2 regions of the Paenibacillus sp. LjRoot153 genome follow, and region 2 is predicted to be linked to the other one. Evidence: a T-box and tRNA genes for the amino acid it is inferred to sense, from the RefSeq annotation. Region 2 holds a T-box; the other holds one or more tRNA genes.
What was found. The T-box of region 2 lies ahead of tyrS (tyrosine--tRNA ligase). A T-box ahead of a tRNA ligase gene usually reads a tRNA of that ligase, here a tRNA-Tyr.

Region 1 (9,189 bases), 2.0 Mb from region 2:
TCCAGCATGGTTTTGTACATCATGAACTGTAGGTTGATGTTTTTACTGCCAGAAATGAACACCAGACTGAGGAACCAGTCATTCCAATAATTCAGCACCTGGAACAAACCAACTGAAGCCAATACAGGTAATGAGAGAGGAATAATAATTTGACTGAAAATCCGAACCTCACCGGCTCCATCAATCTTCGCTGCTTCGATTAAAGGCATCGGAATCGAATTCGCAAAGAATGTCCGAAGCAATAGGACAAAGAAGGCGGAGACTAACAAGGGCAGCATAAGTGCTGCGATGGTATTTTTCAAGTCCAGCATCTGGGTATAAACAAGATACCATGGAACGAGCCCACCATTGAAAAGCATGGTGAAAAACATGAAGAAGGAGAAGAAGCTTCTATGTGGAAAGTCACTTCGCGAGATCGGATACGCATAGAGTGACATCATCACTAAACTAATCGCTGTTCCTACCGTTGCTAGGAAGACTGAGATCCCGAAGGAGCGCAGGATTTGATGCCAATCCTTGAACATGAACTTATACGCTTCTAAGCTCCACGCTTCAGGAATGAAATTGTAGCCATGTATGAGAACTCCCTTTTCATCTGAAAAGGATACGATGATAACCAAAACCAGAGGCATAATACAAGCTGCGGTATAAATCCAGAAGAACACGTTAACCAACAAATTCGCTGTAGGCGTTAATTCATTTGGTCCCCGTTTCTTGGCTATCCGTTGTTTACGTACTGAAATTGCTTCACTCATGACAGCCACTCCTTCTTAAAATAGTGCATTCTCTTTGCTAACTTTTCTTACAAATAAGTTCGTAACCAGAACAAGTAGGAAGCCCACAACGGCTTGGTACAAGCCTGCTGCTGATGACATTCCGATATCCCCCATCGTTAGGAACGTTTGATACACATACGTATCTATAACTTGTGTCGTCGGAAATAAAGCGCCTGCATTTTTGGTTACTTGGAAGAATAGACCGAAGTCCGCATAGAAAATTCTCCCTACTTGAAGCAGTGTCATCGTAATCATGACCGGCATAATCAGCGGAATCGTGATGCGTTTGACTTGCTGCCATTTATTCGCTCCATCAATTAATGCCGCTTCATAATACTCATGATCAATTCCTATAATGGCTGCCATATAGATGACCGTATAGTAACCAAGGTTTTTCCATGTGTTCACAATCGGTAGAATAACCGTCCAATATTTCGGCTCTGTATACCAGTCAATCGGCTCTATACCTAATTTAGGCAGGAGTACTGTATTCACGAAGCCATGCTCGGCGCCCAAGAAAGCGTATACCAGATAAGCTACACACACCATGGAGAGAAAGAATGGCAGAAACATCGTGCTTTGATGAAACTTCGATAGAAATTTGCTGCGCATCTCATTAAACATAATAGCCATTGCAACTGCGATTACCAAATTCAATACGATAAAAACCAGATTATACGAGATCGTATTTCGAGTAATGACCCACGCAACCTCACTAGAGAACAGATACTTGAAATTATCGAATCCTACCCATGGACTTCCTAGAATCCCTTTTGTGTAATTCACATTTTTAAAAGCAATCAGAACGCCCGCCATTGGGATGTAGTTGTTAATGATGAGCAGCAGCGCTGCTGGTGCCATCATCACATAAAAGATCCAGTATTTGCGAACCGTCCATAGAAAGTTCGATTGAACCCTAGTTCGTTTGGTAGTACGTATAGGGGCTGCCTGCGCTGCCGTATTTGGAGTATCGTTCATCTTTTATTTTGCTCCCCTTTCCATTCAATCCGCTTGCATCCTCTCTCTTATAGGTTCATTGTAAAGTGTTTAGAACTAAATCTCTATCTTCGTAGTGACCGAATAAGCACTTCTGTGACATTCGTCTAAACCTTGATTTGCCTACCATCTATCCCTGGAAAGTTCAAAAAAAGCTACCCATTCCTGGGCAGCTTTTTACCATGCCATCTTAAGTTGTTTGAACACCTCTGATTCCATACCTCAGAACCTCATCAGCCCTGAAAGTTTTTCCGATACTCTTGTGGGGAAAGACCCGAATACTTCTTGAACATTTTCGCGAAAAAGGAAAAATGAGAATAGCCCGTTTGCTCCGCTACATAGCTGATCTTATCGTTGGTTTCCGCAAGCAGCTTCATCGCTTTCTCCATCCGAACCTTCAGACTGTACTCCGAGATGGAAAGCCCCGTTTCTTTCTTAAATAAACGCGATAAATAAGCCGGATTGAGAAACACAGAAGCCGCCAATTCCTCTCTGCTAAGCTCTTCCTCCATATGTTCGTCAATGTATTGGCAAACCTTCGCTGTAACTGCTGAGACGCCTTTCAGGTGGCTATTCATATAGTCACAGCTTACTGTAGCGATGCGAACAGCCCAATTCCTGAGTTGATTTAATGATCGCGTCGCACTGCTATAGTCCTGTAACTCTTGATGAGGGAGCATATCATGTACAGCTAATCCTTTTTTGTGCAAAACATGATACACCACATGCAACAACCCATAATAGAAAGCCTCTACGGTTTCAGAGCCCACGTCATCAGTCTTCTGCAGACGATCAATATTCTCCTGAATGCGAGCTACCAGCTCTGCCTTCTTTCCAGACTCTAATAACACAATCCAATCGGAAAAGGTTGGCGCCTGCGGCTTGTTCATAAGCGGTTGATCCGTTTCATTGTCCAAAAGCACACAGTTACTTTTCGTCACATTGTTCCGCTCATTCTGAAAAAGATCCGCCACCTTCGCCGTTAGCTTAAGTAAAGGCGTTTCCTCGCCTACATAGCAGGACAAGCTGCACTGGAAATAACGGTGACAAGCACTGATATACGCCTCGCACTTCGCTTTGATGTCAGATAGAGATAGTTCGCTTCCCTCAGCCACATACAGGAGAACTAAAGATGAACCATTCTCTTGAATTACACAGCCAGCCTGTTCCACAACAATAATTTCAGCAGCAGCTTTCCGAATCGCATACTCCATAATCTCTTCATCTCTTGCATTCAGCTCTTCCTTCCAGTGCTCCACACTTATCAGAATGGGTAGGATCCTGCTTGTCATGTCCAGTGGGATTTCATACATCTGGAAATTGCGAGTCAATCGCTCTTCATTAGCAGGTATTTTCCCACTTAATAGCTCCTGCCAAAACTTCTCAACCAATGTCGGCAGCTCATTGACCCAGTGACTGTAATACATCTTATACGTTTCATGAAAATCAATTTGCTCCTGATCTTCTTTAATCTTCTCAATGGCGAGCTTCACAATGTCTTGCAGTCGATCGTGATCTACTGGCTTTAGTACGTAATCAAAGCTTCCTAAACGAACAGCCTGCTGCGCATATTCAAAATTCGCATGACCCGTCAAGAAAATCGTCTCCGTATGCGGTGAATTCGTTCGTACCCACTCCTGCAGCTGCAAGCCATTGCTACCCGGCATCTCGATGTCCGAAATCATAATGTCAATTCGATTCTGAGATAGCACCTGCTTCGCTTCATTCACATCAAGTGCTTCAAAAATCTGACCTATCGGAAACGACTCCCAATCGATCCCCACTGTTATTCCTTTTACCGCGATCTTCTCGTCGTCAACAACTAATAAGTTAAACATCCTTCTCCGTCCCTTCCACAATGGGGGTGTGAAGCGGCAGCCTAATTTGAACCAAGGCCCCTCTCTCCGGCTTATTCAGAAATCTTAGCGCAACTTTGTTCCCATAATTCATCTGCAACCGATGCCGTACATTCCATATCCCAAGATGCTCATCGCCTGATTGATCCAAATACTGAGCTGAATTTAATTGCTGCAGCATTTCCGGTTGAAAGCCATCCCCGTTGTCACTTATCGACAAGAGGAAGAACTCCTCAGGTGCTTCTGGATCTTGCTCCGCTTTCACTTGAATGACGAACGTACCGTACTGCTTCGTAAACCCATGGATCACTGCATTTTCTACAAATGGCTGTACAATGAGCGGAGGAATAGCGTATTGGCTATATGTCTCTGGTAATTGGATGTCAAACGTCAAATTGTCCGGATATCTCATGACTTGAATTTCCAAATAATTGCGAATATGATCGATCTCATCCTTCAGTGTCATCGTTGTCCGATTCGTACGCATAATAAAGCGGAAATAATCGGCCAGATGTAGAGACATCTTTTGAACGGATTTCGTATCTTTTAACGCCGCGAGGTTATAGATGATATTTAAACTGTTCATATAGAAGTGAGGATTAATTTGCACCTGCAAATGCTTAAATTCAGCCTGCTGTACGCGTATCTTCTCCTCATAGACCGAAATCTTCAAATTCTCAATCTGATCCACCATGTTATTAAAAGTAGCTATCAGAAAAGCAAACTCCGTCGAGCTGCCTTCATGCAACCTGATTGACAATTCCCCTTGGGCAATCTTCCTCATTCCACGAATTAATTGCATCAATGGCTTGAATAAGATGCGCTGCACATACAACAAATAAACTCCAAGCACGAACGCTCCGCCCAATGGTAAAAAGTAAATCAATAACTGCAAATACGGTAAATTCTGCAGCATATTTTTCTCGGCAATAATGAGCTCATATTCCAAATCTGCATGTGAGGAGGCTTCCCGCACAATCAAAAACTGCAGATCAAGCTCCTTGTCTTTGACAATTTGAAAACCTGAGGTCTTCGGCGCGATTTGATCACTTATGTTCTTATACCTTTGTAATGGAAAATAAGAGTTTGTTAACGTAGTGCCATCTGGAGATACCACAATGGTGCCTCCACCTTCTCCTGTGTCCCACTTGCTGAGAGGCTCAACCATACTGCTCATTTTAATGAGAATGCCGCCTGACAGCCCTGCGCCCAAATCCTTATTAATCTTCATCAAATAGTGATCACCGTTCGCTGCCTTCATAATAAGCCAGTTGCCATTCGAGCTGTCATTAGGACGTGTCTTCGAATTTTCCACAATGAATTGTTTCACGGTCTGAACACGATCATAGTAATACGTATTTTCCCTTGTCGATACTAGAAGATCCCCCGTCGTATTCGAAAAGACGAAAAACGTGTTGACCAAATTGTATATATCCAGCTGTCGGGTTAACTTATTGAACAAGCGCTGCTTGGCAAGGACATAATCATCCGATTCCAAAGGGTACAAGTTCATATTAATCACATCAGGATCACTATAGAGATGAAATAAATAATTATCGAACTCTTTGAGCGTATTATCCGTGTCCTCCACGTACTGCTGCAGAAGCTTATTATAGTTTTGAGAAATTTGATCCCTCACTACATTCATGGAATACACATTATTAAATATGAGAAATAGGACCAAGGGAGCAACCACCAGCACAAACCCAATAAAAATCTTAAATCTTACCGAATTCACAATATTCAAAGAGTCTCCGCCTCATTAGTCATTTTTGGGAATGAACTTCCATTGTAAGCATTCCCTTTCTATTTTACTATCTGTAAAACACATATACATAGCATTTTAGATACAATGTGTACGAAGTAAATTACAATCTTCCGTTCTAAAAGTGAACAGAAAAAAAGCCTATGAAATCATAAGATTTCATAGGCTTTCTTTGTTCGTTATACCGGCAAGAGGACTCGAACCTCCACCCTTTCGGACTCGATTTTGAGTCGAGCGCGTCTGCCATTCCGCCATGCCGGCATAAACTTGTAAAAACAATGGTGCCGAAGACCAGACTTGAACTGGTACGGTAGTCACCTACCGCAGGATTTTAAGTCCTGTGCGTCTGCCGATTCCGCCACTCCGGCTTATAAATTTTGTGGAGGCGCCACCCAGATTCGAACTGGGGGTAAAGCTTTTGCAGAGCTCTGCCTTACCACTTGGCTATGGCGCCTTAGTAATAATGGAGCGGAAGACGGGGATCGAACCCGCGACCCTCGCCTTGGCAAGGCGATGCTCTACCGCTGAGCCACTTCCGCATATAAAACTGGGGATCAAGGATTTGAACCTTGGCATGACGGAGTCAAAGTCCGTTGCCTTACCGCTTGGCTAATCCCCATTATGTTGCTTAGGTAATAATGGGCGGACGACGGGACTTGAACCCGCGAATGCCGGATCCACAAACCGGTGCGTTAACCCCTTCGCCACGACCGCCACAATATTAAGTTTCTTGCATTTTTGGCAGGGGCAGCAGGAATTGAACCCACACCAAAGGTTTTGGAGACCTTTGTTCTACCCTTAAACTATGCCCCTACAAAAAGGAAAATGGAGGCTGATGGATTCGAACCACCGAACTCGAAGAGAGCAGATTTACAGTCTGCCGTGTTTAGCCACTTCACTAAGCCTCCACAAAGCAATGGTGCCGTCGAGAGGACTTGAACCCCCAACCTACTGATTACAAGTCAGTTGCTCTACCAGTTGAGCTACAACGGCTTATTAAGTTTTTAAATGGTGGCTTTGGACGGAATCGAACCGCCGACACGAGGATTTTCAGTCCTCTGCTCTACCGACTGAGCTACAAAGCCTAACTAGATTGTGTAATAATAATGGCGGAGCTGACGGGATTCGAACCCGCGGTCTCCTGCGTGACAGGCAGGCATGTTAGGCCACTACACCACAGCTCCACATGTATTATTTGGTTGCGGGGGCAGGATTTGAACCTGCGGCCTTCGGGTTATGAGCCCGACGAGCTACCGGGCTGCTCCACCCCGCGTCATTAAGTATAAGTCACGTTTCCTATTAAATCAAGTCTTTCATAAGGAAAAGTGATGGAGGCTGACGGGATCGAACCGCCGACCCTCTGCTTGTAAGGCAGATGCTCTCCCAGCTGAGCTAAGCCTCCATGGGAAGTAAAAATGGTGACCCGTAGGGGACTCGAACCCCTGTTACCTCCGTGAAAGGGAGGTGTCTTAACCACTTGACCAACGGGCCTTACTAGAAAGATTGTGGCGGAGAGAGAGGGATTCGAACCCTCGAGACGCTTGTGACGCCTACACGATTTCCAATCGTGCTCCTTCGGCCAGCTCGGACACCTCTCCATATGGCTCCCCGAACAGGACTCGAACCTGTGACAACTCGATTAACAGTCGAGTGCTCTACCAACTGAGCTATCAGGGAATAGAAACGATGAATCTTTCAAGGATTTATTCCTTGAAAACTAGATACGAAACTTCAACGTAAAGTACTATACTCAGGAATTTTGGTTAAGCCCTCGACCGATTAGTATTCGTCAGCTGCATACGTTGCCGCACTTCCACCTCGAACCTATCAACCTCGTCGTCTACAAGGGGTCTTACATACTGGGAAATCTCATCTTGAGGGGGGCTTCGCGCTTAGATGCTTTCAGCGCTTATCCCCTCCGTACATAGCTACCCAGCGATGCCTCTGGCGAGACAACTGGTACACCAGCGGTACGTCCATCCCGGTCCTCTCGTACTAAGGACAGCTCCTCTCAAATTTCCTACGCCCGCGACAGATAGGGACCGAACTGTCTCACGACGTTCTGAACCCAGCTCGCGTACCGCTTTAATGGGCGAACAGCCCAACCCTTGGGACCTACTTCAGCCCCAGGATGCGATGAGCCGACATCGAGGTGCCAAACCTCCCCGTCGATGTGGACTCTTGGGGGAGATAAGCCTGTTATCCCCAGGGTAGCTTTTATCCGTTGAGCGATGGCCCTTCCATTCGGTACCACCGGATCACTAAGTCCGACTTTCGTCCCTGCTCGACTTGTAGGTCTCGCAGTCAAGCTCCCTTATGCCTTTGCACTCTGCGAATGATTTCCAACCATTCTGAGGGAACCTTTAAACGCCTCCGTTACATTTTAGGAGGCGACCGCCCCAGTCAAACTGCCCACCTGACACTGTCCCCATACCGGATCACGGTACTAGGTTAGAACTCCGATACGATCAGGGTGGTATCCCAACGGCGCCTCCACCCAAGCTGGCGCTCAGGCTTCAAAGGCTCCCACCTATCCTGTACAGATCGTACCAAAGTCCAATATCAAGCTGCAGTAAAGCTCCATGGGGTCTTTCCGTCTTGTCGCGGGTAACCTGCATCTTCACAGGTATTAAAATTTCACCGGATCTCTCGTTGAGACAGCGCCCAAGTCGTTACGCCATTCGTGCGGGTCAGAATTTACCTGACAAGGAATTTCGCTACCTTAGGACCGTTATAGTTACGGCCGCCGTTTACTGGGGCTTCAATTCATAGCTTCGGGTTGCCCCTAACCACTCCTCTTAACCTTCCAGCACCGGGCAGGCGTCAGCCCGTATACTTCGCCTTGCGGCTTCGCACAGACCTGTGTTTTTGCTAAACAGTCGCTTGGGCCTTTTCACTGCGGCCCCCTCGGGCTATTCACCCTACCGAGGCACCCCTTCTCCCGAAGTTACGGGGTCATTTTGCCGAGTTCCTTAACGAGAGTTCTTCCGCGCGCCTTAGAATTCTCTTCTCACCCACCTGTGTCGGTTTGCGGTACGGGCACCTTCGCCTGGCTAGAAGCTTTTCTTGGCAGTGTGAACTCATGACCTTCGGTACTTAAATTTCCCTCCCCATCACAGCCCAGCCTTACGATGTGCGGATTTGCCTACACATCAGCCTCACTGCTTGGACGAGCATCCATCAGCTCGCGTCACTATCCTTCTGCGTCACTCCATTGCTCATAACGGCTACGGTGGTACAGGAATTTCCACCTGTTGTCCATCGACTACGCCTTTCGGCCTCGCCTTAGGTCCCGACTTACCCTGAGCGGACGAGCCTTCCTCAGGAACCCTTAGGTTTTCGGCGGATCAGATTCTCACTGATCTTTTCGTTACTTATACCGGCATTCTCACTTGTATGCGCTCCACCTGTCCTTACGGTCAGAATTCAACGTACATACAACGCTCCCCTACCCATGCACATACGTGCAAGCCATAGCTTCGGTGGCGTGTTTAGCCCCGTTACATTTTCGGCGCAGAGTCACTCGACCAGTGAGCTATTACGCACTCTTTCAATGGTGGCTGCTTCTAAGCCAACATCCTGGTTGTCTGTGCAACTCCACATCCTTTCCCACTTAACACACACTTGGGGACCTTAGCTGATGGTCTGGGCTGTTTCCCTTTTGACAATGGATCTTAGCACTCACTGTCTGACTCCCGGATTTAAGTTTGTGGCATTCAGAGTTTGACTGGACTTGGTAACCCTTGGCGGGCCCCGCACCCAATCAGTGCTTTACCTCCACAACTCAACATCCGAG
Region 2 (9,189 bases):
ATTAGAAGTCGAGTAACACCATGATTTCGGTGAATGCCATTTGTGATCACCCTCACTGCTTTTGCTCCTGACAAGACAGCGGCTGAACTACTCTTGACAGGGAATCACTTTATGATTCGTAAGCAAAATCGGGCACTTGTCTTCACCCTGACATCTAGATGCTATTTACAAACTAATTGTCATGAGAAGGAGTTTTCCCCATATGTCACGTTATACAGGACCTAAATTCAAATTAAGCCGTCGTGTTGGTATTTCCTTGAGCGGTAACGGTAAAGACTTGAAACGCCCATTCCCTCCAGGTCAGCATGGCCCAGGACAACGCAAAAAAATGAGCGGTTACGGTGTACAATTGAACGAGAAGCAAAAACTTCGTCACATGTACGGTTTGAACGAAAAACAATTCCGCAACTTGTTCGACAAAGCTTCCAAGCTTAAAGGTATTGCCGGTGAAAACTTCATGGTATTGCTTGAAAGCCGCCTAGACAACTTGGTTTACCGTCTTGGTCTTTCCAACTCCCGTGCAGGTGCACGTCAACTCGTTGCTCATGGTCACGTAACTGTGAACGGCAAAAAAGTTGACATCGCTTCTTACATCGTATCCACTGGTGATGTGATTTCACTTCGTGAAAGAAGCAAAGGCCTTTCCACTGTGAAAGAAGCTCTTGCTAACCGTAACTACCTTCCAACTTACCTTGAGTTTAACGACGCAAGCGTAGAAGGTAAATACATCCGTTTACCAGAACGTTCCGAGCTTCCACAAGAAATTGACGAGAAACAAATCGTCGAGTTCTACAGCCGTTAATAAAAGCAACCCCCTTAGGGATTTCCCTAAGGGGGTTATTTTGTTATACAAGCCTATTCAAATTTGACGAGGAAGTAATTCTTTTTACCGCGGCGAATAATGAGATAGGAATCACCTAGTCGACCCAATTGTTTCGTCGTCGCTTCCAGATCAGTCACTTTAACACCATTTACCGTAACCGCTCCACTTTCAATGTCTTGACGCGACTGGCGCTTAGATGGTGCAGCACCTACAGAAATAAGAAGATCAATCAAAGCGACGTCATCTTGTTCTAATGTTGTTGAAGGTACATCTTTGAACGCTTCTTCGATTTCAACACGTGATAGTGATTGAATATCACCACTGAATAAGGCAGATGTGATATTAAGCGCACTCTCTAGCGCCTCTCCCCCATGAACAAGCTTCGTTACTTCGCGAGCCAGCACTTTCTGAGCTTCTCTCATCCCCGGCTGCGCTAACACTTCAGCTTCAAGTCGTTCAATTTCTTCATGAGATTCAAATGTGAAATATTTCAAGAATCGGATGACGTCATTATCAGCTGTTCCTAACCAGAATTGGTAGAACTGATACGGTGATGTTTTGTTAGCATCCAACCAGATAGCTCCGCCTTCTGTTTTACCAAACTTCTGCCCATCGCTCTTCGTAACAAGCGGCAATGTTACACCGAAAGCGCGACGATCCGTTGATTTGCCAATAAGCTCAAGTCCAGCTGTAATATTCCCCCATTGGTCACTTCCCCCAATTTGAACGGAACAGTTCTTCGTTTCATTCAACTTCAAGAAATCATAAGATTGGAGAATCATGTAACTGAACTCCGTAAACGAAATTCCTTTCGTAATACGTGAATCCACAGAATCCTTAGCCAACATATAGTTCACGGTAAAGTTTTTACCTACATCGCGTAAAAATTCAATCACATTCAGGGAGCCTAACCAATCATAATTGTTCACCAACTCAGCACTGTTTTCAATTTCAGTTGAGAAATCAAGAAAACGAGAGAGCTGGTTTTTAATACTTTGAGACCAAGCCTCAACGACTTCAGGTCCGTTCAGAGTACGTTCATTCGCCTTACCACTCGGATCACCAATAAGCCCCGTCCCACCGCCTACCAAAGCTAAAGGAACATGTCCAGCAAGCTGGAATCTTCTCAATGTTAAAATGGGAAGCAAACTGCCGATATGCAAGCTATCTGCTGTCGGATCAAAGCCGCAGTATAGGACAACGCGCTCTTCGCTCAGCTTTTTGTCCAGACCTTCTCTATCCGTAATTTGATGCAGCAAACCGCGAAACTCTAAATCCTTTAGAATACTCATGTGCAACCATCCTTTATTATGAAATGAAAAAACAAAAAAGCCTTCTTATCCCAAAGGGACGAGAAGACTTGACTCGCGGTACCACCCTAATTAAAACAGCAGTTACGTACATCTATAACGAAAGTCGTAGACACGGCGTGCTATTTTCACTCAAGAACCGATAACGAGGTTTAATCGGTAAATACTACTAGTGCAGGCAAATTCCTGCAGGTTCCCATTTACTGCTCAAGACCGTAATTCACTAACCTGCAGGTACCGATTCACACCATCCACCGGCTCTCTGAAAGCATCCACAAGCTACCTACTGCTGATCCATCAACGCATTTGTTCTTGTTATAACACAGGAATCTGATGCTTGTCAAACCAAGAACTGAACCCTTCTCCCATCAGCATTACCGCAAAAGGTGCAATTATGATATACTATTAGGGTTCATGTAAGGAGGATATTGGAACTTATGCGCAATTTTTTCGCGAAATTGAATCGTCCCTGGGTTAGAACAACATGTAAAGTAATTGGAATTTCATTAAAATGGGCCATTATTTGTGTATTTCTGGCTGGCCTGCTTGGTGGATCCGCCGCTTTCGGATATGTAAGTGCACTTGTCAAAAAAGATCCGATCCGCAGCGAAGATGCGATTCGACAACAAATGCAAGAGAATGCCATCACAGGATTCGCCTATTTTAATGATGATGCTGTGATTGGACAATTACGAACCGAAGAAGATCGACGTCTTGCACAACTCGAAGACATCCCGCAAAACCTGTTAGACGCCGTCCTTGCAATTGAGGATAAGGATTTCTACAATCACCGCGGCATCGATTTCCGTGGTCTCTACCGCGCAGTCACACAGAAGCTTCTAAATGAAGATGTGCAAACTGGTGGCAGTACCATCACGCAACAGCTAGCTAGACGTGTTTTCCTAACACTAGATCGCGATGACGGTCGAAAGGCAAGAGAGTTGCTGCTTGCACTTCGGATGGAACGGATCATGTCGAAGGATGAAATTTTACTTGCTTACCTAAACAAAATCCCATATGGCAATGGGGCAACTGGTTATAATCTATATGGCATTAAAGCCGCTGCCAAAGGTCTATTCAATATTGACGATTTAGCCAAATTGAATACTGCACAAGCCGCATATTTAGCCGGATTACCTCAATCTCCTTCGCAATATTCGGCTTTTACAAGTAAGCCGGCTTTCGATGAGGAAGGTTTCAAAAAAGCGGTAACGCGACAGCAGTTAGTATTAAAGCGGATGATGGAAGAAAACAAAATCACCAATGATCAATATCAAGACGCCTTGAAATTCGATCTCAAAGCTTCCATGCCAGCAGCAGCTCAAAAAGCGTATACGACCTACCCTTATCTAATGATCGAGACTGAGCAGGAAGCATCTGAAATTTTATTGAAGCTTCAACATCCTGAACTCGATCCGAAGACGAACCAAGCCGCTTATAATGAAGCACTCAAAAACATACATACACAACTGTTACGCGGCGGTTATCAAATCTACACCACGATTGATAAAACGATTTATGATTCGATGCATGAAATTTCAAGCAACGAGAAGAATTTTGCACCAACGGATGAGAAGAAAGGCGGCATTGAGCAGGTCGGCGCCATTATGATTGATTCCAAAACGGGAGCCATCCAGGGAATGATTGAAGGTCGTGACTTCTTCGATGAGCAGCTGAATCATGCTACACAAGCCTACAGACAGCCTGGATCTACAATGAAGCCAATTGCCGCTTATATCCCTGCTCTCGAAAAAGGGGTCTTGCAGCCAGCCTCCATCGTAGATGATATCCCAATCATTCTCAAAGACGGCGTTAAAGGCTTCCATCTGCCAGAGAACTGGGACCATAAATTCCATGGTCTAATGACTGCGCGAAGAGCTTTAAATCAGTCCTATAATATCCCAGCTATCGATGTATTCCTCAATAAAGTCGGCATCACGCAGGCATGGGATTTCGCTAAGAAATTAGGCATTACGTCTCTTACCAAAGAAGACAACACTGCACAAACCGGTGTTATAGGTGGTTTGAGTCGCGGAACCTCTGTCAAGGAATTAGCAGGTGCTTATGCGTCTATTCCGAATAAAGGTGTGTTTAATGCACCGTACTTAATTCGTGAAATTAAAGATTCAAATGGCAAAACCATCTATGCTCATGAACAGAAGCCCCAAACGGTGTACTCACCGCAAACTGCTTACCTAATAACGGATATGATGAAAACCGTCATTAGCAATGCTAGCCAAGGGACAGCTACTGATCTCATGAAAAAATTCAAATCATACGGCAAAATCGAGATCTCCGGGAAAACAGGATCCACACAGGATGACGCTGACGCTTGGTTCATGGGCTTTACCCCTGATGTAACAGTAGGTGTATGGATTGGTTATGATCAGCCGATTAATAAACTGTCATCCAAAACGGGCCAAACCAACCATGCAAAAGATATCTGGGCGCTCATCTTAAACAAAACAATTGAGCAAAAACCAAATCTTTTCCCGAACAAAACATTTGCAAAACCAGATGGTATCGTTTCAGCAACCGTCTCCAGCTTATCAGGCATGCTTCCGAGTGAACTGACAACAAGCTCCGAGCATCTGGTAACCGATATTTTCAACAAAAAGTTTTTACCTACAGAAACAGATAATGTCATGGTTAAAATGAAAATCAGCTCGCTGAATGGGCTCAATTACGTAGCTCAAGAAACAACACCTGCTGATTTCGTGCAAGAGAAGGTCGTTATTAAACGACAAAAATCAATCACGCAATTATTAAAAGAAATCGATGCAGCGATGCAAAAACTTCCTGAGAAAAGCAGAAAGCCTATCGATTTCTATAAGCCAACTGATTATGACGTAGATGCTCCTTCCGAAGTCGATCCAAGGGTTGATGATGGGAAAGTGCCTCCAGCGCCTCTCAACGTCGTGACAGTCAAATCAGGTGATACGGCGACAATTTCTTTCCAACCGAACGCAGACGCAGATATCGTAGGCTATCGCATTTATCGCTCAGATAATCAAGGCAAGTTCCAGCTCATGGGTGGAAAAGTCGTGCTTGCAGGCGCTGAAGCGAAGTTTGTTGATCAGCTTCAAACAGCAGCTATAACAGGCTACTATGTCACTGCTGTTGATGTAGCAGGTAAAGAATCTACACCAAGCCGATCCTCTTATACGGATGGAAGTTCTCTAGATTCATTAATAATCCCTGGTGTCGATAGCAATGGCAATCCACTGACAGATATTACCCTCCCATCGCCAGGAACTACAAATGGTGGAACGGGCACTGGTACTGGCACACCTACAGGCAAACCTGCATCAAAGGATGCTCCTTCTGCACCTACGGGCATCAAGGCAAAGGCTGAACAAGCTTCACTTGTCCTGACATGGAAAGCTAATGATGCCAAAGACAAGGTCAAACAGTATGTCGTGTACTTTAGTGATAAAGAAAAGGGCACTTACACGAAGCTAGGCACCGTTGAGAATGGAACTGAATTTCATTACTACGCTGCAGCGTTCAATGGCTATTACAAAATAACAGCCATCAATGAAGCCGGAGAATCAAAATTCTCTGCCACCATCGCTTATAACAAATAAGAGTAATTGAAGAAGAACCTGGCTGCTGCCAGGTTCTTCTTTTTTGATGTACAAAAAAAGCTTTCTCTGCACCACTGAGAGTACGGAGAAAGCTTTCAACGAACTTAATTAATCTTCAATTGTCGATAAGTCACCTGTCGGAAGGTTAAGCTCCCATGCTTTAAGCACACGGCGCATGATCTTCCCACTGCGTGTTTTTGGCAGTTTGTCCTTGAATTCAATCTCACGCGGTGCTGCGTGCGCAGAAAGACCTTCCTTGACGAACTTAGAAATTTCAGCTTTCAGTTCATCAGAAGCAACAAAGCCCTCACGCAACGCGATAAACGCTTTGATGATTTCTCCCCGCATAGGGTCTGGTTTCCCAATAACCCCAGCTTCAGCAACAGCTGGATGCTCAACAAGCTTGCTTTCTACTTCAAATGGACCAACGCGCTCTCCTGCTGTGTTAATCACATCATCAACTCGACCTTGGAACCAGAAATAACCATCCTCATCTTGATAAGCGGAATCACCGGAAACATACCAGCCTGTCAAACGGAAGTACTCTTCATATTTAGAGGGGTTGTTCCAAATTTTACGCATCATCGATGGCCAAGGCGTTTTGATGGCAAGATTCCCCATCCGATTCGGAGGCAGAACGTTCCCAGCATCATCGATAATGGCAGCATCAACACCCGGAATTGGACGACCCATAGAGCCTGGTTTAATCGTCATGGATGGATAGTTACAAATCAGCTGTCCGCCTGTCTCTGTCATCCACCACGTATCGTGAATACGTTGATTATAAACCTTCATACCCCATCTGACGACTTCCGGATTCAATGGTTCTCCAACACTCAATACATGACGAAGTGCCGACAAATCATAGCTCGCAGAAACATCATCGCCTGCCCCCATCAACATACGGAAAGCAGTTGGCGCACTGTACCAAACGGTTACTTTATATTTCTGAAGTGTATTGTACCAATCCTGTGGACTAAAACGTCCTCCGCGGATCACATTCGTCGCGCCATTCAACCATGGAGCGAAGATCCCGTAGGAAGTCCCTGTTACCCAACCCGGATCTGCCGTACACCAGTAGATGTCATCTTCTTTCAAATCAAGGACAATTTGTCCCGTATAATAGTGCTGCAACATCGCATTTTGAACGTGGAATACACCTTTCGGTTTCCCTGTTGACCCAGATGTATAATGAATAATTAATCCATCTTCACGGTCCAACCATTCAATTTCAAGCTCTGTAGAGGCGTTCGCCATTTCTTTATGATAATCAACTTGTCCTTCACCAAGCTCGATGTTCTCCCCAACTAGGATCACATGCTTCAAATGTGGAAGTTCATTGTAAGGCACACGTGATAATTGGCTAGGTGTAGTGATAATAGCAACCGCTTCACTATCCGCCAAACGATCTCGAACCGCTGTTTCCATGAAGGCTTCAAAAAGCGGTCCAACAACCGCGCCTACTTTGAGCGATCCAAGTAAAGAATAATACAGTTCAGGTGTCCGTGGCATGAAAATGAAAACTCTCTCACCTTTGCCAATGCCTAGATTTCTAAGCACATTTCCAAACTGATTGGATCTTTCTTTCATTTGTCCGAATGTAATCGTTTCATCACGCGTGCTGTCGCTGTAATATAAAGCAATTTTGTCCTTCTTGCCGCTTTCCGCATGACGGTCAATGGCTTCATATGCCATATTCACTTTGCCTGTTTCGTACCAGGAGAAGTTTTTCTCGATGTCTGCCCAATCAAATGTCGCATGTGTTTGTTCGTAATTAGCCATGTTTGGATTAAGGGATACTGATTTAATGAGTTCATCTTTAATTTGATCCATAAACGTAAAACCCTCCTCACGAAATAAACCGCTTTCACTTTACTGATGAATTCGAGCAAAATGTGATCGATTTTTGACATGTTCTATTATAACACACTCAGAATATTTCGCCTATGTTTAAGTTTTGCTATGATTTCAAACAAAAGTTTGGTATAAAAATACTATGAATCTTCGTAAAGGAAACGCCCATCATGCTGTTTTTTAGAAGGAGAGCCAAGGTTATGCAGCATATCAAAATCTACCACTCACAAAGCTTGCGCACTGCTCCCGATCAACCTGAAATTATAATTGAGGGTCCCGTTTCACCAGAAAAATTGCAGGAACTCACGATGCACACGAAGCTCGATGCCTTCCGTCGGCCGAAAGAACAACTCGAAGCACTCATCGAAATTGCTGGGTTACCTGAAGGACGAATTATTCTTGCGAGGGATGGAACCACCATTGTGGGTTACGTCACTTTCCATTATGCAGATGAAATTGAGCGATGGTCGCAAGGAAATATGAAGGATTTAATTGAACTCGGCGCCATTGAGGTCGCAGATGATTACAGATCGATTGGTTTAGGCAAAAAAATGATTCAGCTGGCATTTGAAGAAGAACAAATGGAAAATGTCATTTGCTTCACAACGGAATATTATTGGCATTGGGATTTGGAAACGAGTAAATTAACCGTTTGGGAATATCGTCAAATGATGGAGAAGCTCATGAAAAGCGTCGACATGATCTGGTTTGCAACCGATGATCCAGAGATTTGCTCACATCCCGCCAACTGTCTTATGGTGAGAATTGGGAAGCATGTCCCCATCTCATCCGTCGAGCAGTTTGATCGTGTGCGTTTTCAGCAGCGCTTTATGTATTAGCTCCATGAGATGCAGTTAGTAGCAGATCTTCAAACGAAATTGTTAGCCAATTCGGGGGAATTTGGAAATGAACATGAAGTTTACGCAACCTGTGTTTATCTATGATGATCAAGAAATTCAATATAAATTTAATGATACGCATCCCTTCAATCAAGATCGTCTCATTATGACAGTGGATCTGCTTCGCAAGTCTGGTGCGCTTCCTGACAGTGCACTTCTCACTGCTAACCCAGCCACAGACACGGATCTTCTGCGCGTGCATGCAGCCCCTTATATCGAGGCTGTGAAAGCGCTAAGTGCAGCCGTTCCTGACGAGCGCTGGGTGCGTGAAGCTACACGTTTCGGACTCGATACCGACGATACGCCTTACTTCCCAGAGATGCATGAAATCACAGCAAAGGTCGTAGGCGGCTCTATCCTTGCCGTAGACCTCGTTATGTCCGGTCAGGCACCTCATGCCTTACATTTAGGCGGCGGCCTCCACCATGCCCTGCAGAGCAAGGGTGCGGGCTTCTGCGTCTATAATGACGCATCTGCGGCGATTGCCTACGCCAAAGAGAAGTATGGCGCTAAAGTGCTCTACATCGACACGGACGTACATCACGGCGATGGCGTGCAGTGGAGTTTCTACGCCGATCCGCAGGTCGGCACGCTGTCCATTCACGAGACGGGGAAATATTTATTCCCCGGCACTGGGGCTGTGAACGAACGCGGAGAAGGCGACGCGTTCGGAACGAGCGTAAACATCCCGGTGGAGCCCTACACCGAGGATGATT

Region 1: it has a tRNA-Tyr gene. The T-box ahead of tyrS (tyrosine--tRNA ligase) is inferred to sense a tRNA for this amino acid. The anticodon was not compared.

What each region holds. Positions count from the first base shown of each region.
Region 1 is NZ_CAXUQH020000001.1:1,695,450-1,704,638, reverse strand. Features, by position in the region: gene ACSQ8P_RS07480 (carbohydrate ABC transporter permease) at 1-755, opposite strand, end outside; gene ACSQ8P_RS07475 (ABC transporter permease) at 771-1,754, opposite strand; gene ACSQ8P_RS07470 (response regulator transcription factor) at 2,006-3,610, opposite strand; gene ACSQ8P_RS07465 (cache domain-containing sensor histidine kinase) at 3,603-5,366, opposite strand; tRNA gene ACSQ8P_RS07460 (tRNA-Leu) at 5,576-5,654, opposite strand; tRNA gene ACSQ8P_RS07455 (tRNA-Leu) at 5,673-5,761, opposite strand; tRNA gene ACSQ8P_RS07450 (tRNA-Cys) at 5,774-5,847, opposite strand; tRNA gene ACSQ8P_RS07445 (tRNA-Gly) at 5,858-5,932, opposite strand; tRNA gene ACSQ8P_RS07440 (tRNA-Gln) at 5,941-6,012, opposite strand; tRNA gene ACSQ8P_RS07435 (tRNA-His) at 6,035-6,107, opposite strand; tRNA gene ACSQ8P_RS07430 (tRNA-Trp) at 6,133-6,206, opposite strand; tRNA gene ACSQ8P_RS07425 (tRNA-Tyr) at 6,220-6,301, opposite strand; tRNA gene ACSQ8P_RS07420 (tRNA-Thr) at 6,311-6,386, opposite strand; tRNA gene ACSQ8P_RS07415 (tRNA-Phe) at 6,403-6,478, opposite strand; tRNA gene ACSQ8P_RS07410 (tRNA-Asp) at 6,501-6,577, opposite strand; tRNA gene ACSQ8P_RS07405 (tRNA-Met) at 6,590-6,666, opposite strand; tRNA gene ACSQ8P_RS07400 (tRNA-Val) at 6,723-6,795, opposite strand; tRNA gene ACSQ8P_RS07395 (tRNA-Glu) at 6,810-6,884, opposite strand; tRNA gene ACSQ8P_RS07390 (tRNA-Ser) at 6,900-6,991, opposite strand; tRNA gene ACSQ8P_RS07385 (tRNA-Asn) at 6,995-7,070, opposite strand; rRNA gene ACSQ8P_RS07380 (23S ribosomal RNA) at 7,153-9,189, opposite strand, start outside.
Region 2 is NZ_CAXUQH020000001.1:3,656,550-3,665,738, reverse strand. Features, by position in the region: gene rpsD (30S ribosomal protein S4) at 203-802, shown strand; gene tyrS (tyrosine--tRNA ligase) at 856-2,115, opposite strand; T-box leader at 2,167-2,443, opposite strand; gene ACSQ8P_RS15385 (transglycosylase domain-containing protein) at 2,571-5,720, shown strand; gene acsA (acetate--CoA ligase) at 5,829-7,553, opposite strand; gene ACSQ8P_RS15375 (GNAT family N-acetyltransferase) at 7,775-8,413, shown strand; gene ACSQ8P_RS15370 (acetoin utilization protein AcuC) at 8,487-9,189, shown strand, end outside.